3 regions of the Nocardioides sp. S5-5 genome follow, and region 2 is predicted to be linked to each of the others. Evidence: riboswitches for the same ligand, from Rfam matches in the RefSeq annotation. Region 2 holds a riboswitch; each other region holds the start of a gene.
The links. A riboswitch is a leader RNA that binds a small molecule or an ion and turns the genes downstream of it on or off. The one in region 2 is predicted to bind cobalamin.
Positions count from the first base shown of each region.

Region 1: linked by a shared signal. The riboswitch ahead of ACUP6Y_RS09170 (nitrite reductase) and the one ahead of ACUP6Y_RS23750 (ABC transporter substrate-binding protein) in region 2 are both predicted to bind cobalamin.
Region 3: linked by a shared signal. The riboswitch ahead of cobN (cobaltochelatase subunit CobN) and the one ahead of ACUP6Y_RS23750 (ABC transporter substrate-binding protein) in region 2 are both predicted to bind cobalamin.

Region 1 covers NZ_CP199913.1:1,937,380-1,947,218, forward strand. Annotated here, with positions in the region: gene ACUP6Y_RS09130 (cobyrinate a,c-diamide synthase) at 1-318, opposite strand, end outside; gene cobO (cob(I)yrinic acid a,c-diamide adenosyltransferase) at 315-920, opposite strand; gene bluB (5,6-dimethylbenzimidazole synthase) at 913-1,557, opposite strand; gene ACUP6Y_RS09145 (VWA domain-containing protein) at 1,554-3,539, opposite strand; gene cobM (precorrin-4 C(11)-methyltransferase) at 3,536-4,294, opposite strand; gene cbiE (precorrin-6y C5,15-methyltransferase (decarboxylating) subunit CbiE) at 4,291-5,484, opposite strand; gene cobJ (precorrin-3B C(17)-methyltransferase) at 5,484-7,037, opposite strand; gene ACUP6Y_RS09165 (precorrin-8X methylmutase) at 7,034-7,699, opposite strand; gene ACUP6Y_RS09170 (nitrite reductase) at 7,696-8,532, opposite strand; cobalamin riboswitch at 8,601-8,769, opposite strand; gene ACUP6Y_RS09175 (Nif3-like dinuclear metal center hexameric protein) at 8,806-9,839, shown strand, end outside.
Region 2 covers NZ_CP199913.1:4,899,585-4,909,423, forward strand. Annotated here, with positions in the region: gene ACUP6Y_RS23715 (DUF4153 domain-containing protein) at 1-923, opposite strand, end outside; gene ACUP6Y_RS23720 (response regulator) at 920-1,609, opposite strand; gene ACUP6Y_RS23725 (SRPBCC family protein) at 1,719-2,183, shown strand; gene ACUP6Y_RS23730 (CynX/NimT family MFS transporter) at 2,168-3,397, opposite strand; gene ACUP6Y_RS23735 (DUF418 domain-containing protein) at 3,466-4,626, opposite strand; gene ACUP6Y_RS23740 (ribonucleotide-diphosphate reductase subunit beta) at 4,702-5,724, opposite strand; gene ACUP6Y_RS23745 (ribonucleoside-diphosphate reductase subunit alpha) at 5,721-8,099, opposite strand; cobalamin riboswitch at 8,206-8,422, opposite strand; cobalamin riboswitch at 8,522-8,716, shown strand; gene ACUP6Y_RS23750 (ABC transporter substrate-binding protein) at 8,779-9,762, shown strand; gene ACUP6Y_RS23755 (iron chelate uptake ABC transporter family permease subunit) at 9,762-9,839, shown strand, end outside.
Region 3 covers NZ_CP199913.1:1,905,263-1,915,101, forward strand. Annotated here, with positions in the region: gene ACUP6Y_RS09015 (hypothetical protein) at 1-465, shown strand, start outside; gene ACUP6Y_RS09020 (hypothetical protein) at 620-1,036, shown strand; gene ACUP6Y_RS09025 (serine/threonine-protein kinase) at 1,038-1,916, shown strand; gene ACUP6Y_RS09030 (response regulator transcription factor) at 1,927-2,601, opposite strand; gene ACUP6Y_RS09035 (sensor histidine kinase) at 2,586-4,109, opposite strand; gene ACUP6Y_RS09040 (hypothetical protein) at 4,060-4,467, opposite strand; gene ACUP6Y_RS09045 (AMP-binding protein) at 4,632-6,185, shown strand; gene ACUP6Y_RS09050 (hypothetical protein) at 6,152-6,769, opposite strand; gene ACUP6Y_RS09055 (helix-turn-helix domain-containing protein) at 6,762-7,121, opposite strand; gene ACUP6Y_RS09060 (hypothetical protein) at 7,161-7,703, opposite strand; cobalamin riboswitch at 7,720-7,839, shown strand; gene cobN (cobaltochelatase subunit CobN) at 7,875-9,839, shown strand, end outside.

The DNA of each region.
Region 1 (9,839 bases), 2.0 Mb from region 2:
GGTGGAGGAGAAGCCGGCGCCGCCGATCCGGCCGTCGTACAGACCCATCACGCCCTCGACCACGGCGACGCCGGCGCCACGGGCACCGTGCAGCAGCAGGGGCGCGACGAGGTCCTCGCCGACGAGGTGCGGGTCGAGGTTGCGGCCGGGACGGCCGCAGGCGAGCGCGTGGTAGCCGGGGTCGATGTAGTCGGGGCCGACCTTGTGCCCGCTCACGACGTGCCCGGCCGCGGCCAGCGCGGCCATCAGGCCGGTCGCGACGGTCGTCTTGCCCTGCCCGGTCGCGGGGGCGGCGACGACGATCCGCGGCAGGGTCACCACTCGATGCCCTTCTGGCCCTTCTGGCCGGCATCCATCGGGTGCTTGACCTTGGTCATCTCGGTGACCAGGTCGGCGAGCTCGACGAGCTGGGGGTCTGCGCGCCGGCCGGTGATCACGACGTGCTGGTGGCCGGGGCGGCTCGCGAGCGTCTCGACCACGTCGTCGATGTCCACCCAGCCCCAGTTGACGGGATAGGTGAACTCGTCGAGCAGGTACAGGTCGTGCTGCTCGGCCGCGATCCGCCGCTTGATCTCCGCCCAGCCCTCGGCGGCGTCGGCGGCGTGGTCCTCCTCGGACCCGGCCTTGCGCGACCAGGACCAGCCGGAGCCCATCTTGTGCCACTCGATCCGGCCCTTGCCGGCGAGGTCGCCGGGCAGGTGCTCGAACGCGGTCTGCTCGCCCAGGCGCCACTTCGCCGACTTCACGAACTGGAACACCCCGATGTCCCAGCCCTGGTTCCAGCCGCGCAGCGCGAGCCCGAAGGCCGCGGTCGACTTCCCCTTGCCGTCGCCGGTGTGCACCATCACCAGCGGGCGGTTGCGGCGCTGGCGGGTGGTCAGCCCGTCGTTCGGTACGACGAGCGGCTGGCCCTCAGGCATCGTTGCTCTCCCTTGCTTGCCAGGTGTCCTCGTGGATGGCGTCGGCGAGCGGGCGGCGGGATCGCCAGCCGTGCCGCTCCAGGTCGGGCACGGACTCCAGGTGGCTGACCGTGCCGAGACAGAGCCAGGCGATCGGCCGCACGTCCTCGGGGATGCCCAGCAGGTCGCGCAGGAAGGGCTCGCGGTAGAAGGACACCCAGCCCAGGCCGAGTCCCTCCGCGGTCGCGGCCAGCCAGAGGTTCTGGATCGCGAGGACCGTGGAGTAGAGGCCGGCGTCGGCGATCGCGTGCCGTCCGAGCACGTGCGGGCCGCCGCGCGCCTGGCTGTGGGTGACGACCACACCGAGCGAGGACTCGCAGATGCCCTCGACCTTGATCCGGTCGAAGGTGGCCCGGCGCTCGGGCGGCAGGCTCGCCGCGAAGGTGTCGCGCTCGTGTGCGACGTGGTCGCGGAAGGCGCGCCGGGTGGCGGGATCGCGGACGACCACGAAGTCCCAGGGCTGGCTCATCCCGACGCTCGGCGCCCGGTGCGCGGCCTCCAGCACGCGGTGCAGCACGTCGCTGGGCACGGGGGAGCCGGTGAACTCGGCGCGGACGTCGCGCCGGAGGTCGATGACGTCGTACAGGCCGGCCGTCATGCCGCCCGCCGGGTGACGTCGACGAGTGCCTCGGCGCTGACCTCGCCGATCGGGAGGTGCTCGGCGCCGAGATGCTCGGCCAGGGTGGCGGCCAGGCCCATCCGCATCGGGCCCGACTCGCAGTCGACGACGACACTGGCGATGCCGGCCTCCGCCAGCAGGCCCGCGGCCATCCGGGACCGGACGACCGCGTCGGCGCCGGAGGTCGCGCGGCCGTCGGTGACGACCACGAGCAGCGCACGGCGCTGGGGGTCGCGGGTGCGCTCGACGGCGAGCAGGTGCGCGGCCTCGAGGAGTCCCTCGGCGAGCGGGGTGCGCCCGCCGGACGGCAGGTCCGCCAGACGCTGGGCGGCGGCGTCGACGGAGTGGGTCGGTGGCAGCGCCACCTCGGCGGCGGCGCCGCGGAAGGTGACCAGGCCGACCTTGTCGCGGCGCTGGTAGGCGTCGAGCAGCAGGCTCAGCACCGCCGTCTTCACCTGCGCCATCCGTCGCCGCGCGGCCATCGACCCCGAGGCATCGACGCAGAAGAGCACCAGGTTCGACTCCCGGCCCTCCCGTACGGCGACCCGGAGGTCGGCCGGCGCCAGCAGCAGCCGGCCCTCGGTCCGGCCGCGGGCGACCTGGTGGGGCACCGCCGCCCGGATGGTCTCGGTCAGGTGGATCGCGCCGCCCGCGCCGGTCGGGGTCGTCGCGCCGATCCGGCGGCCGTTGCTGGTGCGGGCCCGGCTACGCCGTCCCGCGGTGCCGGCGCCGACGCCGCGGACGGTCAGCAGCCGGGTGCGGTACGCCGACCCGGTCGGCGCGACACTGCTCGGCGCGCTGCCCGTGCCGTCGCCCCCGGTGGGCGGGGCGCGGTCAGGAGCGTGGACGTCGACCGGATCGCCGTCGCCGCCGTCGCCGGCAGCGCCGTCACCGTCGTCGGCAGCGCCGTCACCGTCGGGTGCGGGGCCCTGCGGTTCGGGCTCGGGCCCGTCGTCGGGCCCGTCGTCGGGCCCGACGTCGGGCCCGTCGGGCTCGGGCTCCGGCGGCAGGTCGTCGTCGCCGAGCACCTGGTCGAGCAGGTCCTCGTCCAGCCCGGGCGCGTCGAAGGGCTTGCGCCGGCGGCGGTGGGGCAGGGCGAGCCGGGCGGCGACCCGGATGTCGTCGAGGGTGACCTGGGAGCGGCCGGACCAGGCGGCGTGGGCGACGGCGGTACGGGCGGTGACGATGTCGGCGCGCAGGCCGTCGACGTCGAAGGCCGCGCAGACCTCGGCGATCTTGAGCAGCCCGGCGTCGGTGAGCCGGACCTCGCCGACCAGCGCGCGGGCGGCGGCGATCCGGCCGCGCAGGGCGGTCTCCGCGGCGTCGTAGCGGGCAGCGAAGGCGGCGGGGTCGGCGTCGTAGGCCATCCGGCGGCGGACCACCTCGGCCCGTAGTGCCGGGTCGCGCGGCGCGGCGACCTCGACGGTGAGGCCGAACCGGTCGAGCAGCTGGGGGCGCAGCTCGCCCTCCTCGGGGTTCATCGTGCCGACGAGCACGAAGCGGGCCTCGTGGGTCATCGAGACGCCGTCGCGCTCGACGGTCGCGCGGCCCATCGCCGCGGCGTCGAGGAGCAGGTCGACGAGGTGGTCGTGGAGCAGGTTGACCTCGTCGACGTACAAGATCCCGCGGTGCGCCTTGGCGAGCAGGCCGGGCTCGTACTCGGCCCTGCCCTCCGCGAGCGCGCTCTCCAGGTTGATCGAGCCGGTGACCCGGTCCTCGGTGGCGCCGATCGGCAGCTCCACCAGCGGGACCGGCCGGTCCTCGACGGGCGGGAGCACGGCGGCCAGGGCGCGCACGATCGTCGACTTGGCGGTGCCCTTCTCGCCGCGCACCAGCACGCCGCCGACCTCGGGTGCGATCGTGGTGAGGATCAGGGCCAGGGCCATCGGGTCCGGTCCGTCGGGGCCGTCGGCCCCGACCACGGCGCTGAACGGGAAGTGTCGGATGGTGGGGGAGCTCATCTCAGGCGCTCCTTCCGAGCGAGGCGTTCGGGTGAGTAGAGGTACGACTCGGCGTCCGACGCCGACGCCAGCGCCGGGCCGACCAGGATCACGGCGGCCTGCCGCAGTCCGGCGTCCTCGACGAGGCCGGCGATGGTGCCGACGGTGCCGCGCAGCACCAGCTCCTCGGGCTGGGACGCGCGCGAGACCACGGCGACCGGACAGTCCTCGCCGTAGTGCGGCGCCAGCTCGGCCATCAGCGCGGCGGTGCGGGTGATCGCGAGGTGCAGCACCAGGGTGGCGCCGGTCGCGGCGTACGCCGACAGCGACTCGCTCTCCGGCATCGCGGTCGAGCGGGCCTGGGTCCGGGTCAGCACCACCGACTGCGCGACCAGCGGCACGGTCAGCTCGCGGCCGACGATCGCGGCCGCGGCGGCGTACGCCGGCACGCCGGGGGTCACGTCCCACGGCACGCCGGCCGCGTCGAGGCGCCGGGTCTGCTCGTGCAGGGCGGAGTAGAGCGAGGGGTCGCCCGAGGTCAGCCGGACGACGTCGCGCCCGGCGACGTGCGCCTCGACCATCACGGCGGTGATCCGGTCCAGGTCGAGGTCCTGGGTGTCGACCCGGTCCGCGTCCTCGCGGCAGTGGGAGAGGACCTCGGCATCGATGTAGGTGCCGGGGTAGAGCACCACGTCGGCCTTGCTGAGCAGGGTCGCCGCGCGCAGGGTGATCAGGTCGGCCGCGCCCGGGCCGGCGCCGACGAAGTGCGCGGTCACTGGGGGCTCTCCTTGGTCCAGGCCCACTGCACGACGGCGCGGGCCGGCGTCCAGCCGGTGAACCGCCCGCCCAACGGGGTGACGTGCTCGACGGCGAGCCGGGTCAGCTCGCCGCCGTACGCATGGAAGGCGTCGACCAGCAGCCGCTCGGTCTCCAACGTGACCCCGTGCGCGACCAGCCGGCCGCCGGGAGCGAGTCGGTCGCGGCAGAGGTCGAGCAGCCCGTCGGCCGTCGCGCCGCCGCCGACGAAGACGGCGTCGGGGGTGGGCAGGTCGGCGAGGGCGCCGGGGGCGCGGCCGGTGACGACCTGGAGGCGGGGTACGCCGAGCCGGCCGGCGTTGCGGCCGATCCGCGCCGCTCGCTCCGCGTTGCCCTCGACGGCGGTGGCGGTGGTGAGCGGGTGCGCGCGCAGCCACTCGATCGCCACCGACCCGGCGCCGGCGCCGACGTCCCAGAGGTGGTCACCGGGGCGCGGGGCGAGCCGGGCGAGGGCGCTGGCGCGGACGTCGCGCTTGGTCAGCTGGCCGTCGTGCTCGAAGGCGTCGTCGGGCAGGCCGGTCGTCCAGGACGCGAGTCCGGGGCCGGCGACCGAGATCGCAAGGACGTGCAGACGGGGGACCGGACCGTCGCCCGGGTAGGGGGTGCGGCTCTCGTCGCCGCTGCCCAGGTCGCCGAGCACCTCGATCGTGCTGGCGCCGAAGCCCGCATCGGCCAGCAGGGCGGCGACCGCGGCGGGCGTGGTCTGGTCGGAGGACAGCACGAGCAGCCGGCGGCCGGGCGCGAGCTCGCGGCGCAGCGCGTCGACGTCACGGCCGACGAGCGTGACGACGGCGGACTCCTCGGCGGACCAGCCCATCCGGGCGCGGGCGAGGGAGACCGAGGAGACGGCCGGGACGACCTCGACGGCGTCGGCGCCGAGCAGCCGGACCAGCGTCGTACCGATGCCGGAGACGAGGGGATCGCCCGACGCCAGGGCGACGATGCTGCGGCCCTCGTGCTCCTTCAGCACGCCGGGCAGCGCGCTGAGCGGGCGCGGCCACGTGCGGCGTACCTGTCCGGGGACGGCGGGCACCAGGTCGAGGTGGCGCTCGCCGCCGAGCAGCACCTCGGCGTTGTCCACCAGGGTCCGGGATGCGGGCGGGAGGTGGCCGTCAGCGCCGATGCCGACGACGGTGATCAGTCGACCCATCACTCCACCCACCGCGGCGTCCAGACCGTGCCGTCGGGCTCCACGCGGGTGGCGGAGGCGCCGATGATGAGCAGGCATTTCATGTCGATGCGGTCGGTGTCGAGCTTCTCGAGTGTCGTGACGGTGAGCGACTCCTCGGCGCGGCCGACGTCGCGACCGACGACGACCACGGTGTCGGGGGAGCGGTGCTCCAGCAGGATCTTCTGCATCTCCACGACCTGGTCGCGGCGCGAGCGCGAGGCGGGGTTGTAGATCCCGAGCACCAGGTCGGCCTCGGCGATCGCCCGCAGCCGGCGCTCGACGACCGGCCACGGCTTGAGTCGGTCGGAGAGGCTGACCACCGCGAAGTCGGCGCCGATCGGCGCGCCCGCGCGGGCCGCGACCGCCTGGACCGCGCTCACCCCGGGGAGGACCCGGACCGGCACCGTCGCGTGCTCCGGGTGGGCCGGGTCGGCGGCCGCCTCGAAGACCGCGGCGGCCATGCCGAAGACGCCCGCGTCGCCGCCGGACACCACCGCCACCCGCTCGCCGCCCAGCGCCAGGTCGAGTGCGAACCGGGCCCGGTCGACCTCGACGGTGTTGCCGGAGGCGTGGCGCTGGAGGCCGGGGCGCTGCGGCACCCGGTTGACGTACGGCGCGTAGCCGACCACGTGGTCGACCTCGGCCAGCGCCGCGCCGGCCTCGGGGGTGAGCCAGTCGTCGGGGCCGGGACCGAGTCCGACGACCAGCAGCTCCGCGGGCGCCGGACGTCGAGGAGCCTGCGCAGCAGGCGTCTCGAGACGCTGCCCGGTGGTCTCGTGACGGCCGCGGGCGGCCGCCTCGACCTCCGAGCGGCGCGCGGCGTCGCCGGGCACCACGATCAACGAGAAGTAGGGCACCGAGTCGGCGTCCACCTCGGCCACCGGCAGCCAGCGCTCCTCGGGCTGGGAGGCGCGCTCGACGTACAGCGCACCGTCGAGCCGTCCGGCCGCCGCGAGCGCAGCGCGGACGGCGGGGAAGGTGCGCCCGAGCTTCATGATCACCGCGCCGTCGGTGTCGGCGAGGCGGCGGGCCAGCTCGGCCTCGGGGAGGGTGCCGGGGAGCACGGTGAGGACGTCGGTCTGCCGGACCAGGGGCGCCGGGACGGTGGCGGTGGCGGCGGCGAAGGCCGGGATGCCGGGCACCACCTCGACGGGGAACCGGTCGCGGAGCCGGTCGACGAGGTACATCGACGAGCCGTAGAACAGCGGGTCGCCCTCGGCGAGCAGGACGACGTCGCGGCCGGCGTCGAGATGGGCGGCGAGCCGGGCCTCGCACTCGTCGTAGAAGGCGGCCAGCGCGCCGACGTACCCGCCCGGGTGGTCGGTCGTCCCGGTGGTGACGGGGTAGCGCAGCTCCTCCTCGATCGCGTCGGCGGGGATGAGATCGGCGGCGATCCGGCGGGCGTGCGACTCCTTGCGCACCCCGGCGTGGAAGGCGACGACCGGGGCCGCGCCGATGAGGCGCTCGGCCTTGCGGGTGATCAGCTCGGGGTCGCCGGGGCCGATGCCGACGACGTGGAAGCGCCCGGTCACTCCTCCTCCTGGGCCAGCGCGTTGACCGCCGAGGACGCCATGGCCGAGCCGCCGCGGCGGCCCCGGACGGTGACGAACGGGATGTCGATGCCGTGGTCCACGGGGAACGACGCGAGCGCGTCCTTGGACTCGGCCGCGCCGATGAACCCGACGGGGCAGCCGACGATCGCGGCCGGACGGGGGCCACCGGCGAGGACCATCTCCAGCAGGTGGAAGAGCGCGGTGGGTGCGTTGCCGATCGCGACGACGGCGCCGTCGAGGAGCGGCTCCCACAGCGATACGGCGGCCGCGGTGCGGGTCGTCGACCACGCCCGCGCCAGCGCGGGGACCCGCTCGTCGGTGAGGAAGCAGTGCACCGGGTTGTCGGCGGGCAGCCGGCCGGCGGTGATGCCCATGGCGACCATCCGGGCGTCGCACAGGATCGGCGCGCCGGCGTTCAGCGCGGCCCGGGCGGCGGGCACCAGCCGCGGATGGACGACCAGATCTCGCACCAGGTCGGTCTGCCCGCTGCCGTGGATCATCCGGACCGCGACCCTCTCCGCCTCGGCGGGGACCCCGGACAGGTCCGACTCGCGGCGGATGGTCGCGAACGAGTCGACGTAGATCGCCGGCCCGTCGGCGATGTAGTCGTAGCGGCGCGGCGGAGCGGTGGGGTCGGTCATTCAGCTTCCTCGGGGACGAGTACGCCGTGCCACGGCGTGACGATCACGGTCGGTGCGGCCCAGGCCGCGATGGTCGGGGCGTCCAGCCCGTCGTCGGGTACGGCGACATGCCGACCGCCCGCGACCGGGCCGAACGGGAGCGGGCCGGTCGCGACGGTGGCGCCGGTGGCGGCGGGCGCGGGCGCGGTGAGCGGGACGGACAGCTCGGGGACGTGCCACGGCGCGTCGGGTCCGGTGCCGCGGGCGGCCAGGAACGCCCGGGCCAGCGTGACCAGGGCGGCGGGCGCGTCGGCCAGAGCCCCGATCTCGCCCCAGCACACGCCGACCCGCAGCTGCGCGGTGCCGGCGTCCAGCGCGACCAGGCCGAGGTCGAGGTGCTTGTCGGCGAGGTCGCCGCGGCCGTCGTCGAGGGTGAACAGGAAGCGGCCCGGCAGCCCGGCCAGCGCGGCGTCGGCGAGCAGCAGCGCGTCGAGCGCGGCGAGCACCGGGCGCAGGTCGGCGCGGCCGCCGGCCAGCCCGGTCTGCGGCGAGACCAGCACGTTGCGGACCCGGTCGTGGGAGCGGGACGGCAGCAGGCCGGTCCGCTCGAGGGCGGCCAGCGCGGGGCCGGCCAGCAGGCCGGACGAGGTCAGGGGCATGGCGCGGACCTGGAGGTTGGCGCGGCCGGTGACCCGGACCCGGCCGTCGCCGTACTCCTCGGCGACGGCGGCCAACGCCCTCAGCGCCGAGACCGGCACCCGGCCGCCGGGCACCCGGATCCGCACCAGGCCGCCGTCGTCGGCCGGCCACGGGTGGACCACGCCGGGGCACCGGTCGGGGCGGCTGCGGGCCATGTGCGCCAAGTGACGGAGTCCTTCGAGGCCGGGGCTCCTCGCGATCGCCCCACATCGACCTCGCGACGGTCGGGCCGCAAGGGCCAGCAGGTCTTCGGACTCGGGATCATCCGGTTCGGAGCGTCTTCCCAGACCCCGGGAGGTCCAGTGACATCGTGCTCCGGCCGTCACCCACACCGCTGCGCGTCAGTCCCGGACTCGCACCGGGTTCCCTTCGCTGGCACCGGCACCATAGCAACCGCCCGCCGCGGCCCTCTCGGTAGCCTGACCGCCATGCCCTCGCTCAAGGACGTCGTCGACCTGGTCCACGGCTGGTACCCGCCCGCGACGGCCGACAGCTGGGACGCCGTCGGGCTCGTGTACGGCGACCCCGAGCAGCCCGTGAAGAAGGTGCTGCTGGCGGTCGACCCCACTCCCGAGGTCGCGGCGGAGGCCGCGGACTGGAAGGCCGACCTGCTGCTGGTCCACCACCCGCTCTTCCTCAAGGGCGTCCACGGCGTCGCGGCGACCACCCCGAAGGGCCGCACCCTGCACACGCTGGCGAAGGCCGACTGCGCGCTGCTGACCGCCCACACCAACGCCGACCAGGCCGTCGGGGGCGTGTCCGAGGCGTTCGCGGTCGCCCTCGGCCTCAAGGACCTCGCGCCGATCATCCCCGCGTCGGGCGAGCCCTGCGACAAGCTCACGGTCTTCGTCCCGGCCGACGCGGCCGCACCGGTGCGGGCCGCCGTCGCCGAGGCCGGAGCGGGCCAGATCGGCGACTACGACTTCGCCTCCTTCACCAGCGCACCCGGCGAGGGCCGGTTCCGCCCGCTCGACGGCGCGACGCCGATGATCGGGACCGTCGGTGAGCTGGAGACGGTGGAGGAGGTGCGGATCGAGGTCGTCCTGCCGCGCGCCCGCCGGGCGGCCGTGGTCCGCGCGATGCTGGCGGCCCATCCCTACGAGGAGCCGGCGTACGACGTCGTGGAGCTCGCCGATCCCCAGCTCGCCGGCGTGGGCACCGGGCGGGTCGGCAGCGTCGAGCCGACCACCCTGGCCGGCTTCGCCGAGGCGGTGGCCGCGGCGCTGCCGCCGACCCAGCACGGCGTCCGGGTCGCCGGGGACCCGGAGCGCCCGGTGAGGCGGGTCGCGGTGTGCGGGGGCGCCGGCGACTTCCTGCTCGACCGGCTCGCCGGGTCGGGCGCCGACGTCTATGTGACCAGCGACCTGCGCCACCACCCGGCGGCGGAGTTCCTCGAGAAGGGTGGCCCGGCGCTGGTCGACGTGGCCCACTGGGCGGCCGAGTGGACCTGGCTCCCGGTGGT
Region 2 (9,839 bases):
ACCCACCGGGCGATGGCGAGGCCGAGCCCGGTGCCACCGGTGCCGGCCGACGCGGCGAGGGTGCCGAACGGCTCGAAGACGCGCTCGCGGTCGACCGCCGGTACGCCGGGGCCGGAGTCGCGGACCTCGATCCGGTACCGCTCCCCCACGATCTCCTCGGCGACCTGTGCGCGCACCTCCACGGTGCCACCGGACGGGCTGTGCCGTGAGGCGTTGTCGAGCAGGTTGGCGACCAGCTGGTGCAGCCGCGCCGGGTCGGCGGTCACGACGAGCTCGGGCGGTGTGACCCGTACGTCGTAGGCCACACCGCGGCCGAGTGCCTCCGCCTCGGCGACGGCATCGGTCAGCAACGCGGCGAGCGGGACCCGCTGCGGGACGAGCGGCGCCCGGCCGGCGTCCACCCGCGCGAGGTCGAGCAGGTCCTCGACCAGGCCGCTCATCCGCTCAGCCTGGGCCAGCGCGGTCTCGAGCACGGCCGGGTCGTCCGGTACGACGCCGTCGACCACGTTCTCGAGCACGGCCCGCAGCCCGGCGAGCGGGGTGCGCAGCTCGTGGCTGACGTTGGCGACCAGCTCGCGACGCTGCCGGTCGACCCCGGCCAGGTCACGGGCCATCGTGTTGAACGCACGGGCCAGCTCGCCGACCTCGTCGCGCGCGGTGTCGGGCACCCGGACGGCGTAGTCGCCGGTGGCCATCCGCCGCGCGGCGGCGGTCATCTGGCGCAGCGGCGAGGTCATCCCGACCGCGAGCAGCTGGGTCAGCGCCAGCGCGAGACCGATGGTGACCGGGATCGTCAGCCAGAGCGGGACGTTGTCGGAGCGGCCGAGCGCCGCGACCAGGGCGGCGACCGTCGCGCTGGCCGCGACGAGCAGGCCGAGCTTGACCTTGATCGAGCGGACGCCGACCAGCGGCTGCGCCGTCACGGGGCCGGCACCTCCAGCGCGTAGCCGACGCCGTGGGCGGTGCGGACCAGGTCCGCGCCGACCTTGGCCCGCAGCCCCTTCACGTGGCTGTCGACGGTGCGGGTCCCGGTCGCGCCGTCCCAGCCCCAGACCTCGGCGAGCAGCCTCTCGCGGGTGACGACGGCCCCCGGCGTCGCGGCCAGGCACAGCAGCAGGTCGAACTCGGTCGGCGTCAGCCGCACCTCCTCCTCGCCGCGCCACACCCGTCGCGCCGGGGCGTCCACCCGCAGGTCCCCGAGCTCCAGCGCCCGCCGCCCGGCGAGCGACGCGGCCCGGTCCACCCGGCGCAGCAGCGCCGCCACCCGGGCGACCAGCTCGCGCATCCGGAACGGCTTGGTCAGGTAGTCGTCCGCCCCGACCCCGAGGCCCACCAGCACGTCCGCCTCGTCGGCGCGGGCCGTGAGCATGAGCACCGGCACCGGGCGGTCGGCCTGGATCCGGCGGCACACCTCGTGGCCGTCGTACCCGGGCAGCATCACGTCGAGCAGGACGAGGTCCGGTGCGTGCTCGCCACACGCCGCCACGGCGCCGGGACCGTCGAACGCCCGCACCACGTCGTACCCCTCGGCCTGGAGCCGGTCGGCGACCGCCTGGTTGATGACCGGGTCGTCCTCGACGACGAGGACCCGACGGCGTGCGCTCTCCATGGCTCCGAGGCTACGAGCGCGGAGCGCCGGAAGACGGGGACGACGTGTGCAGGTTCTGTGCAGATCGGCTCCCAGCCGCCTCCCAGTCGGTACGGCGATGCTGCGCCACATGAACCACGTCATCGCCACCACGCTCGCCGTGCCGCGCCCGGCGGCCGACGTCGCGGCGTACGTCCTCGACTGGGGCAACGATCCCCAGTGGCGCTCCGCCGTGACCTCGCTGACCTGCTCTCCGGCCGGCCGGGCCGAGGTCGGGCAGCGTCAGGTCGAGCGGCTCACCTTCTGGGGGATGCGGTTCGAGACGCGGACCGAGATCGTCGCGGCGGACGCCCTCCACGCCGCATATGACGGCGGACAGCCGCCCATCGAGGTGAGCGGGCACCGCCGGGTGGAGCCGGACGGGGCGGACCGCTGCATCCTCACCGTCGTGACCCGGCTCCGCCTCGGCGGCGCGCTGCGGCTGGCCGCGCCGCTGCTCGTCCCCGCCTACCGCCGGGGCGACCGGGCCGACCTCGAGCGCCTGGTCGCGCTGCTGGCCGGCGGCGCCCCCCGACTCGCTCAGCCCGGCCGCTGAGCGGCGATCTCGTCCTCGACGTACCGGTCGCCGGTGGCGTAGAGCCCGCACAGGTACAACGGCACGCACAGGCCGAGCAGCAGGAGCACCGACGGGGTCCAGCTCCCGGTCGCGGCATGCAGGACGCCGACACCGAACGGCCCGGCGGCGGCCAGCAGGTAGCCGGCGGACTGGGTGAAGCCGGAGAGCGCGGCGGTGCCCTCGGGGGTGCGGGCGCGCAGGCCGATCAGGGTGAGCACGAGGGGGAAGGTGCTGCAGCCGGCGCCGATCGCGAGCGCCCACAGCCAGCCGAGGGGGCGGGGGGCGGCGAGGAAGCCGAGGTACCCCACCGGGTAGCACGCGACGAGGGCGGTGAGCAGCCAGCGCTGGTCGCGGAGCCGGCCGGCGAGGATGGGGATGAGCAGTGACAGCGGGATGCTGGCACCGGTGACGACGCCGAGCAGGACGCCGGACGCCTCGGCGGAGTAGCCGGCGTCGCGGCACATCTGCGCGAACCAGCCGAAGATCGCGTACGCCTGCAGCGACTGCAGCCCGAAGGCGCCCACCATCGCCCAGCCGAGACGGGTGCGGGCGATGGCGCCGACACCCAGCGCCCGGGTACGACGGCCCTCGTGGAGGTCGTGCCGGATCAGCCCGATCCACGGCAGCACCGCGATGCCCGCGGTCACCGACCACGCGACCAGGCCGCGGGTGTAGTCGACCTGGTCGCCGCCACCGGTCGCGATCGGCACGCTCAGCGCCGACGACGCCGTGAGGCCGACCGCCATCGACGTCGTGTAGACCGCGGTGAGCTGGCCGACCCGTTCGGGGAAGTGCAGCTTGACCAGCGACGGCATCAGCACGTTGGCCGTCGCGGCACCCGCCAGCGCGACGAAGGAGAGGACGAGGAACAGCCAGCCCTGGTGGACGTGCCCGCGGCCCCACAGGCAGCCGGTGAGCAGCAGCAGCCCGAGCAGCGCGACCCGGTGCAGCCCGATCCAGGACGCGAGGCGGGGCGCGGCACCGCCGACCACCGCGAAGCAGACCACCGGCAGCGTCGTGAGGATCCCGGCCTCGGTGGAGCCGAGCGGCACGCCGGCGCGGATCTCCTCCAGCAGCGGCCCCACACTGGATGCGGCCGGGCGCAGGTTGAACGCGAGGACCACGATCCCGAGGACGACGAGCAGGCGCTGGAGGCGGGTCTCCGGGGCGGCCTCGACGGAGGTGGCTGTCACGGAGTCATGCAACACCACGGTCCCGGGGCTGATTCCACGGGGCCCGGCGCCGGGGCTCGGGTCGAAGCTCAGCCGCGGTACGTCGCCCGCCGCACCAGCACCTCGAACGGCCCCCGACGACCGTGCCGCGCCAGCAGGTCCGCGAGGACCACGGAGCCCACCCACGTGGCGACCGCGAGCACCGCCGCACCCGTGACGCTCAGCATCCCGGCCAGGCCGAGCAGGTACGGCGTGAACACGATCGCCCACACCACCGACTGCATCAGGTAGCAGGTCATCGAGCGCTGGCCGGTCGCCGCGAGGGCGTCGATCACCCGGCCGCGGCGCCCCTCCACCAGACCCTCCAGCGGACGCGCCAGCAGGGTCACCAGCGCGGCGTACCCCAGGCCGCCGAGGACCCCGGCCGCATCGTGCAGCGGCCCGACCAGCTCGAGGACTCCGGCCGGCCGAACCGGGGTGAGACCGGCCAGCATCAGCGCAACCGGCTGGGCGCCGAGCACGGCGACGGTGAGGCCGACGACCGCGACCGCGACGAGCAGGCCGCGGTAGCGCTCGGGCTGCTCGAGCACCCGCCGCCGCCCGGCCCACAGGCCGAGCAGGTAGGGGCAGGCGAACCCGATCGGGCCCAGCAACGCGATGAACGCGATCCCGACCGGTCGCTCCGCGAGCTGGGTGACGAGGTCCGGCGGCAGCATCGAGATGTCCGGCCGGTCGGTGCTCACCGACGACGAGTCCGCGGAGGGCAGCGCGGTGAGCAGGAAGAGCAGGCCGGCGACGGCCAGCAGCCAGCGGTCCGACCAGCGCACCGCCCAGGCCCCGACGAGCAGCAGCACGCCGTACATCGCCAAGATGTCGCCGACGAAGAACAGCATCGCGTCGACGACGCCCACCGCGACCAGGACCCCGGCCCGCCGCCACAGCAGCCGGCGCACCGCCTGGGGCGAGGCGCCGGCCTCGACCTGGCGGCGCACGATGTGGGCGACGCCGTACCCGAACAGGAAGCCGAACATCGGGAAGGCCCGGCCGTCGACGAAGGTCGCGATCACCCAGGTCACGGTGTGGTCGAGCGCCGACCCGGCGACCGGGAAGCCGCCGCGGATCGCGTCGCCGGTCAGGAAGTAGTGGGAGTCGGCGAGCGCGATGAACAGCAGCATGCCGCCGCGGGCCAGGTCCGGTCCGAGCGCCCGCGCCGAGAGGGCGACGGGCCCGGCACCGGTCTGAGAGCTCACCGGTCCAGTCAAGGCGCGCGGCGGCGAGCGCGCATCGGACCACGGTCGCCGCCGCCCCCTCCTTTGGTCGGCCGCTCAGAAGTCCTCGTCGAAGCCGACCGCCCCGCTCACTCCGACCTGGTACGCCGACACCCGGCGCTCGAAGAAGTTCGACAGCTCCTGCACGTCTTGGAGCTCCATGAACGCCAGCGGATTCGGCGAGCCGTAGATCGGCTCCAGGCCCAGGCGCTGCATCCGCCGGTCGGCGACGTGCTCGAGGTAGGAGCGCATGTCGGCGGTGGAGAGGCCGGCGACGCCCATGCCCAGGAGGTCCTCGGCGAACTGTGCCTCCGCGTCGACCCCGTCGACCAGCATCTGCCGCACCTGCGCCGCCATCTCGTCGTCGAACAGGTCCGGCTCCTCCTCGCGCACCGTGTCGACCACGTCGAACGCGAAGCCCATGTGCATCGACTCGTCGCGAAACACCCAGTTCGTTCCCGAGGCCAGGCCGTTGAGCAGGCCGCGGGAGCGGAGGAAGTAGACGTACGCGAACGCGCCGTAGAAGAACAGGCCCTCGATGACGGCGGCGAAGCAGATCAGGTTGAGCAGGAAGGCACGGCGGTGCTCCCTGGTCTCCAGCCGGTCGAGCTCGAAGACCGAGTCGATCCACCGGAAGCAGAAGTCGGCCTTGTGCTTGATCGAGGGGATGTTGTCCACGGCCGCGAAGGCCTCGTGGCGCTCGGCCTCGTCGGGCACGTAGGTGTCGAGCAGCGTCAGGTAGAACTGCACATGCACCGCCTCCTCGAACAGCTGGCGGCTCAGGTAGAGCCGGCCCTCCGGGGAGTTGATGTGCTGGTAGAGGTTGAGCACCAGGTTGTTCGCGACGATCGTGTCGCCGGTCGCGAAGAAGGCGACCAGGCGCGACACGAGATGCCGCTCGGCGTCGGTCAGCCGCTTCAGGTCGGCGAGGTCGGAGTGCAGGTCGACCTCCTCGACGGTCCAGTTGTTCTTGATGCCGTCGCGGTAGCGCTCGTAGAAGTGCGGGTAGCGCATCGGCCGCAGGGTCAGGTTCATGCCCGGGTCGAGCAGCATCCGGGTCGGGGCGTGGTCGGCGGTCACTGGCAGGCCTCGCAGCTCTCGGGGTTCTCCAGCGAGCAGGCGAGTGCCTCCTCGTCGGTGGTGGTCGTCGTGGGGACCACCGAGACGGTGGCCTGCTGGATCCGCGTCGCCGGCCGCGAGCGCAGGTAGTAGGTCGTCTTCAGCCCGCTCTTCCAGGCGAACGCGTACATCGAGGACAGCTTCCCGATCGTCGGCGCGGCCATGAAGAGGTTGAGCGACTGGGCCTGGTCGACGAATCCCTGTCGCTCGGCCGCCATCTCGATCAGCGCCTTCTGCGGCAGCTCCCAGGCGGTCCGGAACAGCAGCCGTACGTCGTCGGGCAGCTGCGCGATCCCCTGGACCGAGCCCTCGGCGCGCTTGATCTGCTCACGCACCTCGGCGGTCCACAGCCCGCGCGTCTTGAGCTCGCGCACCAGCGCGGAGTTGACCTGCAAGAACTCGCCCGACAGCGTCTCGCGCTTGAACAGGTTCGAGACCTGCGGCTCGATGCACTCGTAGCAGCCGGCGATCGACGCGATCGTCGCCGTCGGTGCTATCGCGATCAGCAGCGAGTTGCGCAGCCCGTGCTCCGCGATCCGCTCCCTGAGCGCCGCCCACCGCTCGGGCTGGGTCAGGGTGGCTCCCCAGAGATCGGGGTGGAGGTCGCCGCGCGCGGCCCGCGTCTCGTCGTACGACGGGTGGGGGCCGTGCTCGGCGGCGAGCGCGCAGGACACCTCCAGCGCGGTCAGGTGGATCTCCTCCTGGATCCGCGTCGACAGCGCCTTCGCCTCGGGGGAGTCGAAGGGCAGTCGGAGCGCGAAGAACACGTCCTGCAGGCCCATCAGCCCCAGTCCGACCGGCCGCCACCGCGGGTTGGACGCGGCGGCCTGCGTGCTCGGGTAGTAGTTGATGTCGATGACCCGGTCGAGGAAGGGCACCGCCGTCCGCACGGTCGCACGCAGCTTGTCCCAGTCGACGTCGACGGCGCCGTGCCGGTCGGTCAGGTGCTGGCCGAGGTTGATCGAGCCCAGGTTGCACACCGCGGTCTCGCCGTCGGAGGAGACCTCGATGATCTCGGTGCACAGGTTCGACAGATGCACCACGGGCCTCCCCGCCCCGGGCGCGTCGGTCGTCTGGTTGCAGTGCCGGTTGGCGGCGTCCTTGAAGGTCATCCAGCCGTTGCCGGTCTGGGCGAGGGTCCGCATCATCTTGGCGTAGAGGTCGCGCGCCTTGACCTGGCGCACGTACCGGCCCTCCGCCTCGGCCCGCCGGTAGGCCGCGTCGAACGCGGAGCCCCACAGGTCCGGCAGCTCCGGCACCTCGTTCGGGTCGATCAGCGACCACGTCTCGTCGGCCTCGACCCGGCGCATGAACTCGTCGGGGATCCAGTTGGCCAGGTTGAGGTTGTGGGTACGACGGGCCTCCTCACCGGTGTTGTCCCGCAGCTCGAGGAACTCCTCGACGTCGGGGTGCCACGGCTCCAGGTAGACACAGGCGGCGCCCTTGCGGCGGCCGCCCTGGTTGACCGCCGCCACCGACGAGTCGAGGGTGCGCAGGAAGGGCACGATCCCGTTGGACTGACCGTTGGTGCCACGGATCAGCGCGCCGCGCGAGCGCACCCGGGAGAAGCCGATGCCGATGCCGCCGGCGAACTTCGAGAGCTGCGCGACCTGCGTGTAACGGCTGTAGATCGACTCCAGCTCGTCGCGCGGGCTGTCGACCAGGTAGCACGACGACATCTGCGTGTGCCGCGTGCCGGAGTTGAACAGCGTCGGGCTGCTCGGCAGGTAGGCCAGGCTCGACATCAGCCGGTAGAAGCCGATCGCCTCGGCCGGCGTACGGGACAGGCCGCAGGCGACGCGGAGCAGGAAGTACTGCGGCGTCTCGATCACCAGCCGCGCCGTGGGGTGGCGCAGCAGGTAGCGGTCGTAGACCGTGCGCAGGCCGAAGTACTCGAACCGACGGTCCGCATCCTCGTCGATCGCGAAGTCGAGCTTGCGGGCGTTGTCCTTCACGAACCGCGCCGTCTCGTCGCCGATCACGCCCTCGGCATGGCCCAGCGCGACCGACTGACTGAAGGAGGCCACGCCCTGGTTGCGGACCTCCTTGTCGATGTAGCCCGCCAACAGCCGGGCCGCGAGCTTCGAGTACGCCGGCTCCGCAGCCGTGAGCTCGGCCGCGGTCTGGATCGAGAGCCGGTCCAGCTCGGCGGTGGTCGCGCCGTCGTACAGGCCGCTGATGGTGCGGGTCGCGACCCGCATCGGGTCGACGTCGGGCAGGTCGGCGCTGACCCGGTCGACGGCGCGCACGATCTTGGTGACGTCGACGCGCTCGGTCTCGCCGTTGCGCTTGCGCACCGTCATGGTGGTGCGGGTGGGTGACTCGGTGACGGTCACGGTGTTCTCCCCTCGGAGTCTGGCTCGCGAGGGGACGACAGCGGGGCGGCGCCGACGCGCCTGCTCAGCCGTCGGCCTTCCCACGAGGCCTCGGACCACCGCACCCGGCGGGTGCGGCGCGCTGGCAGGTCTTCGGACTCGCGGGCGTCTCCTCGAAAGGAGTCCTACTGGCCGTCGCTTCCCAGGTCGCACATCGCGACCCAGTGCTGTGTGACGGCGGTCGTTCCCACTCACCGCTGCGGGGCAGTCCCGGACTTCCACCGGGTTCCCTCTTGCCTCCGCGCCCCTGGCTGGGGCGAGGAACCAGCTACGAGAACCACCATATGTAGGGGTCACCCAGATTCGTGGGACCTAGATCTGGTGTCGGCGCGTCGGCTGCGGCAGAGGTGAGATATCCCACCAAGAACGTCGGGCCGGTGCGTGCTAGCGTCCGCCTCGCCAGTCAACTCACACCCGTGAGCAGGGAACCCGGTGCGAATCCGGGACTGACGCGCAGCGGTGAGGGTGACGGGCGGGGCACTGAGCAATCAGGGCAAGCCACTGGACGCACGACGGTCCGGGAAGGCGCTCCGTCCGATCGATCCCGAGTCCGAAGACCTGCTGGCCGTGGATCTCGAGGGTCCGCGACACACCCGCACAACAGGCTTCGCGCAAGAGCCTCGGACTGAAAAGAGCGACCATGTCCTCGACCCGTCGTACCCGTTTCCTGGCTGCCCTCGCGGCGCTCCCCCTGCTCGCCGGATGCGCCGGCGCGCCGGAGGCCGAGAGCAAGGGACCGACCGCCACCGGCTTCCCCGTCAAGGCCGGCAGCTGTGGCTTCACCTCCACGATCAGCGCGCCGCCGGAGCGCGCGGTCACCATGAACCAGGGCGCCACCGAGGTGATGTTGGCCCTCGACCTGTCCGACCGGATGGCGGGGACGGCGTACCTCGACGACGCGGTGCCGGAGAAGTGGAAGGCGGCGTACGACGCCGTGCCGGTCCTCTCCAAGGAGTACCCCGACAGCGAGACCCTCCTCGAGGCCGAGCCGGACTTCGTCTACGGCTCCTACGCCAGCGCCTTCGGCGACGAGGCCGCCGGCCCGCAGGACGAGCTGGAGAAGCTCGGCGTCGGCTCCTTCCTCTCGCTCTTCGGCTGTGGCGAGAACAAGCCCAGCGCCGACGTCTCCTTCGACTCGGTGTGGGACGAGATCGAGACCGTGGCCGACGTGTTCGGCGTCCCGGAGCGGGCCGAGGCGCTGGAGGACGAGCAGGAGAAGGCGCTCGACGAGCTCGCCGCGAGCAAGCCGGGCGCGGGCCTCGACGTGTTCTGGTTCGACTCCGGCGACAAGGAGGCGTTCGCGGGCGCCGGTGAGGGCGGGCCGCAGCTGATCCTCGACGCGGTCGGCGCGACCAACATCTTCGCCGACATCGAGGGCGGCTGGGCGAACGTGAGCTGGGAGCGCGTCGTGCAGGCCGACCCGGATGTGATCGTGCTCGCCGACGCGAGCTGGTCGACGGCCGAGGACAAGATCGCGCTCCTGGAGAAGGACCCGGTGCTGAAGGGGCTGCGCGCCGTCCAGCAGAAGAAGTACGTCGTGCTGCCGTTCTCCGAGTCCACGCCCGGCGTCCGGCTCGCCGACGGCGCGGTGTCGGTCGGCACCCAGCTGGCCGAGCTCGGCTGATGCTGCAGGCGACCCGGCCGGCGCGGAGCCGGCCGGGGATCGGCCTGGCCATGGGCGCGGTGCTCGCGCTGGTGCTG
Region 3 (9,839 bases), 2.0 Mb from region 2:
GTCGAGACCGAGACCTCGCTGTCGGTCGAGACCGTGCCGGAGCATACGAACGGTGACATCACCGGAGTCGTCATCGACCACCGCCGCACCAAGCTGGTCATCGAGCTGCACACCCGCGCGAAGGTCACCGGCGCCTTCGGCATCAACGCCGTGCTCCGCACGCCGGGCCAGCGCTTCCTGCTCATGTCGGTCCGGATGCCCGGGATGGGCGGCACCCACCTGATGACCCTCTCCGACAAGCCCGACAAGCGGTGCAAGGGGCTCAAGCGCAAGCTCATCGCCGACAAGACGGCGATCCGGCTGACCGTGCCGGGCTCGTGCATCGGGGACCCGCGCTGGGTGCGGGTCGGGGCGACCCTGACGACCTTCGGCATGTTCACGGGCGAGAGCTACGACGACGACGCGCTGCGCACCGGCACCACGCTGTGGGACGTGCCGGCGATGTCGCCGAAGATCAAGCGCTGACCGGCCGGGCTGCGGTCGGGCAGGACAGCGGGGCCCGGGCGGGCGAGGTCAGAACATGAGAACCCTCTCACCGGCGGCTCATGCCTGCCTCACGCCGGCTCGAGACAGTGGCGGTGTCGGCGAGGACGTCGACGTCACCGATCGAGGAGGAACCATGAAGAAGCCCCTGATGGTCGCGATCAGCAGCCTGGCCGGCGTCACCGCCGCCGGGGTGGCGGCGGGCGTGCTCGTGTGGCCCGCGCAGGCCAGCGGCGCTGACGCGCACCCGGCGTTCAAGCGGGAGCAGGACGCCCCCGACATCGTGCTGGCCGTCGACGACGACCCGGACGGCGACGACCTGCGGGCCCGCGTGGGCGATGACACCGGCACCTCGGCCGCGACCCACACCCGGACCCGGGCGGGCGACACCGGGACCCGGACCCGGAGCCGGACCGGGGCGCGCAGCGGGCGCGACCACAGCCGCACCGGGCGGGCAGTGCGGGACTGGACCAACGACGGTCCCGGGCCGAAGGTGCGGGACTGGACCCGCGACCACACCAACGACAGGTCTCGCCACAACACCCGCGGCTGAGATGAGCGGCACGCTGTCGTCCTGGGACTTCGCCGAGGGCGACGCGATCACCCCCGAGCTGACCGCGCTGCGCTCGCTCGGGGGCGGCTCGGCGTACGAGGCCTATCTCGCCTTCGACGAGATCACCTACGGCCCGGTCGTGGTCAAGGTGGTGCGGCCCGCGGAGGTCGCCGACGAGCACACCCTCGACAGCCTGGTCCGCGAGGCCACCGCGCTCGACGTCGCCCACCATCCGGTGACCGTGCGCGGCCTGAGGTACGACGTCGGCGGGCCCCGGCCGCACCTCGTGCTCGAGCACGTGGAGGGCCCCAGCCTGTCCGGGCTGATCCGCCGGCACCGACGGCTCTCGCCGCAGCAACACCTCCCGCTCGCGGTCGACCTCGCCTCCGCGCTGCACTTCTTCCGGCACGCCGACGTGTGCCACCTGGACCTCAAGCCCAGCAACGTGATCATGGGCTCGCCCGCGCGGCTGATCGACTTCTCGGTCGCGCGGCAGGCGGCCCACGCCGCCGAGATCACCGGGCACGTCGGCACCGACGCCTACATGGCACCCGAGCAGGCCGCCCCCGGCGGCGCGTACGGCGTACCCGGCCACGCGAGCGACCTCTGGGGCCTGGGGACCACCCTGTTCCACGCCATCGCCGGGTACCGGCCGTTCCGCGACGGCGACCCGGCCGCGGCCGAGCCCGCCGACCGGTTCCCACAGCTGCTGGATGCGCCGGCGGAGCTGCCGGCCGACGTACCCGCGGCGGTGGGGAGGCTCGTCCACGCACTGCTGGAGCCGGACCCCGTGAACCGGCCGCTGCCGCGTGAGATCGTCGCTGCGCTGGAGCCCGAGATCGCGGCGCTGCCCGCGCCGCGGCTGCACTGGAAGGGCTGAGCCTCCGGCGTCAGCGCTCGAGCCGGTAGCCCATCCCGCGCACCGTGGTGATGGCGGCGGCGCCGAGCTTGCGGCGCAGGTAGCCGACGTACACGTCGACCACGTTGGACCCGGGGTCGAAGTCGAGGCCCCAGACGTGGTCGAGCAGCTGCTCGCGGGAGAGGACCTGGCCGGCGTTGCGCAAGAAGATCTCGGCGAGCGCGAACTCGCGCGCCGACAGCTCGATCTCGCGGCCGGACACGGTGGCGCGGCGGGTGCGCAGGTCGAGCTCGATGCCGGCGGCGCTCAGGGAGTCGAGAGTGCCGTTGCCGGAGGGGGTGGCGGCGGCCTGGCGCAGCCGGAGGCGGACCCGGGCGCTCAGCTCGGCGAACCGGAACGGCTTGGGCATGTAGTCGTCCGCGCCGCCCTCCAGCGCGGTCACGGTGTCGGCGACCGAGTCGCGGGCGGTGAGCACGATGACGGGGACCCGCGAGCCCTGGGAGCGCAGCTGGTCGAGCAGCTCGAAGCCGTCGATGGCCGGCAGCCCGATGTCGAGGACGACGAGGTCGACGTCGCCGGCGAGGGCATGGTCGAGCCCGGTGCGGCCGTCGTCGGCCACGGTGGTGCGGTGGCCCTCGGCGCGCAGGCCCTTGGCGACGAAGGAGGCGATCCGCTCCTCGTCCTCGACGATCAGGATGTGGGCCACGTCAGCACCTGGGTCTGCTCCGAGTCGGCCGGATCGGCGAGATGCGGTGGGAGCGGGACCGGGAGGACGGCGGGGACCTCGATCACGAACCGGGCGCCGGGGGCGGAGCCGGACGGGTCGACGTACGCCGTGCCGCCGTGGGCCTGCGCGATCGCGCTCACGATGGAGAGCCCCAGGCCGAAGCCCTCGTCGCCCTCGGGGACCGCCGCGCGGCCGAACCGCCCGAAGATCCGCGCCTCGTCGCCGGGGGCGATGCCGGCGCCGTCGTCCTGCACCCAGCAGCGCAGGGTCGGGCCCGCCACCGCGGCGCCGATCGCGATCCGGCCTCCGGGGGCGGTGTGCTTGACGGCGTTGTCGGCGAGGGCGAGCAGCGCCTGCGTGATCCGCTGGCCGTCCAGGACCAGCTCGGCCGGGAGGTCGGGCGAGGCCTCGAGCCGCCAGCTCCGCTCGCCGAGGGCGCTGGCCTTGGTGAGCACGGCGGCGAGGAGGGCGGACGGGTCGGTGGCGCCGGGGGTGAGGAAGTCCGGGCGGTCGCTCTTGGCCAGCACCATCAGGTCGCCGACCAGGCGCGACATCCGGTCGACCTCGTCGAGCAGCAGCGCGCGGGTCTCGGCGACCTCCTGGGGGTTGCCGGGGTCCAGCAGCTCGAGGTGGCCGCGGAGCACGGTGAGTGGCGTCCGCAGCTCGTGGCCGGCGTCGTCGAGGAACTGCCGCTGGCCGGCGAAGGCGTGCTCGAGCCGGTCGAGCATCCCGTTGACCGTGCGGGTCAGGGCGGTGATGTCGTCGTTGCCGCGCTCGGGGAGGCGGCGTGAGAGATCGGTCGCGGTGATCGATTCGGCGGCGAGGTGCAGGGTGCGCAGCGGGCGCAGCAGCCGCCCGGAGACCCAGGCCGCGGTGGCGGTGACCAGGGCGGCGGACAGCAGGGCGACCAGGATGTAGGTGCGCATCGTCTGTCCGAGCCCGCCGCGGTCCTCGGCGAGGTAGGTGACCACGAGCAGCGCGCCGCGCTGGCTGCCCTGGGCCACCGGCTGGGCGGTGATCCGGACCTCGCCGCGGTCGGTGTCGAGGTAGGTCGTGCCGCCGTCGACGACCAGCGGCGCGACGGCCTCCTGGAACCTCGGGTCGTCGACGAGGTCGTCCTCGGGGAACTGCACGAGCGTGCCGTCGCCGATCCAGCCGACGAGCAGCTCGTCGTCGTCGGGCACGTTGCGGGTCAAGAAGCCCTCGAGCAGCTCGCGGACCGTGGCGAAGTCGCCGGTGCGCTGCAGGGCGACGAACTCGTCGAGCTCCTGCTCGACCTCGCTCTGCAGGGTCTCGGTCAGCGCCCGGCTCTCGACCCAGTAGACGATCAGCCCGGCGCCGGCGAGGGCGACCGTGACGAGCAGCGCGACCGCGGCGGTGATCCGGATCCGGACGGACAGGCCCGAGCGGGCCGGTGCCGTCGGGTCAGTCGACGGGTCAGTCGTCATCGTGCCCGCGGCCGCCCCGGTCACCACGCCGGTCGCCACGCCGGTCGTCGTCCGCGTGGTCCTCCCGGTCGTCGCCGTCCTCGTGCCGGTCGTCCCGGTCGTCCCGGTCGTCGTCGCGTCCCCGGCGGTCGTCATCGTCGTCATCGTCGTCGTCATCGTCGAGGTCGGGCTGCGGCGTGATCACCTCGGTCCGGGGGGTCGTCGGCTCGCTCTCGGGCGTCGTCGGCGTCACGGGGACCGTGGGGCTCGGTGTAGCGGCCGGGGCGGCGGGCCCCAGGTCGAGCGGCGTCCGGGCGGGTGGCTCGTCGGCACCGGCGCGGACCACCGCGCCCGCGGCGAAGCCGGCCAGCACCATCAGCGCCGCGACCGGCAGCAGGACCTTCCACGCACGACTCATGACCCGATCATCCTGCCCGATCGTGGGACGTCGGTGAGAGCCGGATGAGAGTCCTCTCATCCGGCCCGCGACTGCCTCCTTTCGGAGGCAGCGCGGGGTGGGGCGACGGGCCTAGGGTGGTGGGTGTCACACCCGTGACCCGCGTCCGATGCCAGGAGGCCCGTGTGTTCGTCCCGTTCAGCGTCAACGACTTCCTCGACCGCGCCGTGCAGGTGTACGGCGAGCGGGTGGGTGTCGTCGACGAGCCGACCCAGCCCGCGCCCGGCCAGGGCGAGCTCACCTACGCGCAGATCGGCGAGCTGGCGCGGCGCCAGGCCGCGAAGCTCGACGAGCTCGGGATCGGCGTGGGGGAGCGGGTCGCGATCGTCAGCCACAACAGCAGCCGGCTGCTGACCTCGTTCTTCGGGGTCAGCGGCTGGGGCCGGGTGCTGGTGCCGGTGAACTTCCGGCTCAGCCCCGACGAGGTGCAGTACATCGTCGAGCACTCCGGCGCCCGGGTGCTCTACCTCGACCCGGAGCTCGAGGAGTCGCTCGCGGGCGTGACGTGCGAGCAGAAGTACGTGCTGGGCGACGACGACGCGCTGTACGCCGCGCCCGGCGCGGAGCCCAAGGCGTGGGAGCACGACGAGGGCGCCACCGCGACCATCAACTACACCTCGGGCACCACCGCGCGCCCCAAGGGCGTGCAGATCACCCACCGCAACATCTGGGTCAACGCGCTGACCTTCGGCCTGCACGCCGGGATCGGTGACCGCGACGTCTACCTGCACACGCTGCCGCAGTTCCATGCCAACGGCTGGGGCATGCCGTTCGCGATGACCGGCGTCGGCGCGCGGCACATCATCTTGCGCAAGGTCGACGGCGCCGAGATCCTGCGCCGCGTGCGCGACCACGGCGTGACGGTGATGTGCGCCGCGCCGGCGGTGGCGGCCGCCGTACTGGAGGCGGCGCAGACCTGGGAGGGCGAGATCCCGGGGCGCGACCGGGTGCGGATCATCATGGCCGGCGCCCCGCCGCCGACGAAGACGGTGATCCGGGTCCAGGAGGAGCTGGGCTGGGAGTTCATCCAGATCTACGGCCTCACCGAGACCTCCCCGCTGCTGACCATCAACCGCACCCGCGCCGAGTGGGACGATCTCTCGGCCGAGGAGCGCGCGACCCGGCTGACGCGCGCGGGCGCCCCGGCGATCGGCGTACGGCTGGCGATCGACGAGTCCGAGGAGGGCGCCGGCGAGGTGCTCGCCCAGTCGAACGTGATCCTCGAGGGGTACTGGGAGCAGCCCGAGGAGTCGGCCGCGGCGCTCGAGGACGGCTGGTTCCACACCGGCGACGGCGGCTACCTCGGCGACGACGGCTACCTGACCATCGCCGACCGCAAGAAGGACGTCATCATCACCGGCGGTGAGAACGTCACCTCGATCGAGGTCGAGGACACCCTGTTCTCCCATCCGGCCGTGGCCGAGGTCGCGGTGATCGGCGTCCCGAGCGAGAAGTGGGGCGAGACGATCAAGGCGCTCGTCGTCCTCACCGCCGACGCCACCGCCGGTCCCGAGATGGAGGCCGAGCTGATCCGCTGGTGCAAGGACCGGCTCGCGGGCTACAAGTCGCCGACGTCGGTGGAGTTCCGCACCGAGCTGGCGCGGACGGCGACCGGCAAGCTGCAGAAGTTCAAGCTGCGCGCGCCCTACTGGGAGGGCAGATCCCGCCAGGTGAACTGAGCCGGCGGCTCGGGTGGACGCGCGGCGAGGTCGCGCAGCCGGGCGACCCGGGCGTCGTCGGCGCCGACGATCTCGGCGACCCAGCGTCCGGCATCGGCGAGGTCGAGGCTCGGGGCGCCGTAGGACGCCATCTCACCGATGTCGACCCAGTCCTTGGGGCGGTCGAAGAGCGCCTTGAACACGGTGAGATCCGTGGCCGAGAGGATCGGGACCTCGGCGTCGAGCATCGGCACCCACAGGGCGCGGTCGGTCGCGACGTGGTGGAACTCGTGCTCGGCGAAGAACAGGTCGAGGGGCATCGGCGGCGGCTTGTCGACGTCCCACATGATGCGGACCTGGCCGTCGCGCTCGATGGCGGCCAGGTGCGCCTGCGTCCAACGAACGTCGTCAGGAAGGAGGGACAGGACACGCGCCGCGTCCTGCTTGGGCAACAGGATGTTGAGGTCGATGTCCTGAGTCGAGCGCGGCTCCGTCACGTGGTAGGCCAAGGCGAGGGCGCCGCCGATCGCCGTCCGGATCCCGTCTGCTTCGAGTCGCTGCTGCACCTCGACCGCCCGCTGGAGCACCACGACGTGGTCAGGCATCGACAGACACCTTCCTCCAGACGTCATGGGGGAAGGTGAGTGGGCCACGGTCGCGGCGCGGCAGCGCCATGCCGAGGGCGGCCACCCTCACGAGTATCTCGGCCTTCTCCTGGGCGTTCGGCACGGTCCATCGCTGTGGTGCGCGCCCCGACTTCTCGACGTAGTCGACGTGGAAGCCGGCGACGTCGACGGCCCGAAAGAAGATGTCGACCCGAGGCTCGCGCCGGCCCCGCTCGTAGGCGCTCAGCACGCTGGCCGTGATCCCCAGCCGGGCGGCCATCTCGGCCTGGCTGAGCCCAGCGCGCTGTCGCAGGCCGAGCAGGTCGGTGCCCCGCGGGGGTCGTTCGTCCATGAGCGGCATACGCCCATCTTAGCGTTTTCGCTAAGTCGATCAAGGGGTGTCGCCGAGGCGCCAGGTGAACTCCTCGGCCGGGATGGCGAAGGCCGCCCAGCCGGCGGAGCTCCAGGCCTCGACGGTCGCCCGCGCCCAGGCGGGATCGGCGGCCTCGACGATGTCGACCTCCGTGCTCGCCGGGCTCGGTGCCGGCGGCCCCAGCGGCTGGCCGCTGATCGGGTCGGCGAGGCCGTCCGCGCCGTCGACGCAGGTCACCCGGCGCAGGCCGATGCCGAGGCGCCGCTGGTGCTCGGCCAGGCTGAGCGCGGCGATGCCCGCGGCGCCGTACCCGACGACGGAGACGTGGTCCGGTGGATGCACGGCCGATTGGCGGGCGTAGCGGACCGAGCGGAGCAGGTCGCGTCCGTCCGCCCAGGTGGGTACGACGACGCGGACCCCGCCGCGGGTGGCGATCCGGCTCGCCAGGGCGCCCACCGCGTCGGCGTCGGTGCGGACCGCGGGGTGCCACAGGAGGAGGGTGTCCAGGTTGGGGTGGCCGTGAACGGCCACGTGGATGCCGGGCGCCTGCTGATCCTGCATGGGACCACCGTAGGCTGACTCCCCACAGGTCCGCGGTGCAGGAACCCGGTGTGAGACCGGGGCGGTTCCGCCACTGTGACCCCGTCGCCCTCGTGGCGGCGGGCAGCCAGACACTGGCCGCGGACACACCTACCGATGAGGGGCGCGAACCCCGAGGAGGCTTTGAGCGTCATGGCGCGCATCGCACTGCTGTCCACGTCCGACACCGACCTGCTGTCCGCGCGGGCCAGCGGCGCCGACTACGGCTGGGCCAACCCGGCGCGCAGCGACCTCGCCGCGCTCGTGCTGCTGGCCACCGGCGCCGACCTGGTCGTCGTCCGGCTGCTCGGCTCCCCGCAGCAGTACGACGCCGAGCTGGCCGCGCTGCGCGCGACCGGCCGCCCGCTCGTGGTGCTCGGTGGCGAGCTGACGCCGAGCGCCGAGCTGATGGAGGCCTCGACGGTGCCGGTCGGGATCGCGGCGGAGGCGCACCGCTACCTCGCCGAGGGCGGCCCGCGCAACCTCACCGAGCTGCACCGGTTCCTGTCCGACACGGTGCTGTTGACCGGCGAGGGCTTCGAGCCGCCGGAGGTGATCCCGGCGTGGGGGCTGGTCGAGCGGCCCGCGGTGGCCGGGGACCGGGCCACGGTGGGGGTGCTCTTCTACCGGGCGCACCAGGCCAGTGGGAACACCGCGTTCGTGCATGCGCTGTGCGACGCGATCGACGCCACCGGCGAGGCGGTCGGGGTGCCGATCTTCGCCGGATCGCTGCGGGCGGCGCCGGACGAGCTGTTCGCCGCGCTCGGCGACCTCGACGCGCTGGTCGTCACGGTGCTGGCGGCGGGCGGCTCGACGCCGGCCTCGGTCAGCGCGGGTGGCGAGGACGAGACCTGGGACGTGGAGCGGATCGCCGCCCTCGACATCCCCGTCCTGCAGGGGCTGTGCCTGACCAGCAGCCGCGCCGAGTGGGAGGCCTCCGACGACGGCGTCACCCCACTCGACTACGCCAACCAGGTCGCCATCCCCGAGTTCGACGGGCGGATCAGCACCGCGCCGTTCTCGTTCAAGGAGCTCGACGAGGCCGGGCTGCCGTCATACGTCGCTGACCCGGAGCGGGCCGCGCGGGTGGCCGGGCTCGCGGTCAACTACGCCCGGCTGCGGCGGATCCCCAACCAGGACAAGCGGATCGCGCTGATGCTGTCGGCGTACCCCACCAAGCACTCCCGCATCGGCAACGCGGTCGGCCTGGACACGCCCGTCTCGGCGGTGCGGATGCTGCGGAGGCTGCGCGAGGCGGGGTACGACGTCGGCGACGGCTTCGGTGTCCTCGACCTCGACGACGACACGGTCGCCGGCGACACCCTGATCCACGCGCTGATCGCCGCCGGCGGACAGGACGAGGAGTGGCTGACGTCGGTGCAGCTGACCGACGCGCACGTGCGGATCTCCGCCGACGACTATCGGTTCTGGACCGCCGATCTGCCCGAGGACCTGCGCGACGCGATGGTCGAGGCGTGGGGTCCGGCGCCGGGGCGGCTGTTCGTCAACGACAGCGACGAGATCGTGCTCGCCACCTTGCGCGCCGGCAACATCGTGCTGATGATCCAGCCCCCGCGCGGCTTCGGCGAGAACCCGGTCGCGATCTACCACGACCCCGATCTCGCGCCGTCGCACCACTACTTGGCGGCGTACCGCTGGGTCCAGCACGGCTTCGGCGCGCATGCCGTCGTCCACCTCGGCAAGCACGGCTCGATGGAGTGGCTGCCGGGCAAGAACGCCGCGCTGTCGGCCTCCTGCGCCACCGACGCGGCGATCGGCAGCCTGCCGCTGATCTACCCGTTCCTCGTCAACGACCCGGGCGAGGGCGCGCAGGCCAAGCGCCGCGCGCACGCCACGATCATCGACCACCTCATTCCCCCGATGGCCCGCGCCGAGGCGTACGGCGACATCGCGCGGCTCGAGGGCCTGCTCGAGGAGTACGACAAGATCTCCGCGATGGACCCGGCCAAGCTGGCCGCCATCCGCGGCGAGATCTGGGCCCTGATGCGGGCTGCCGAGCTGCACCGCGACCTCGGGCTCGAGGACCGCCCGGAGGACGACGACTTCGACGACTTCCTGCTCCACGTCGACGGCTGGTTGTGTGAGATCAAGGACGTC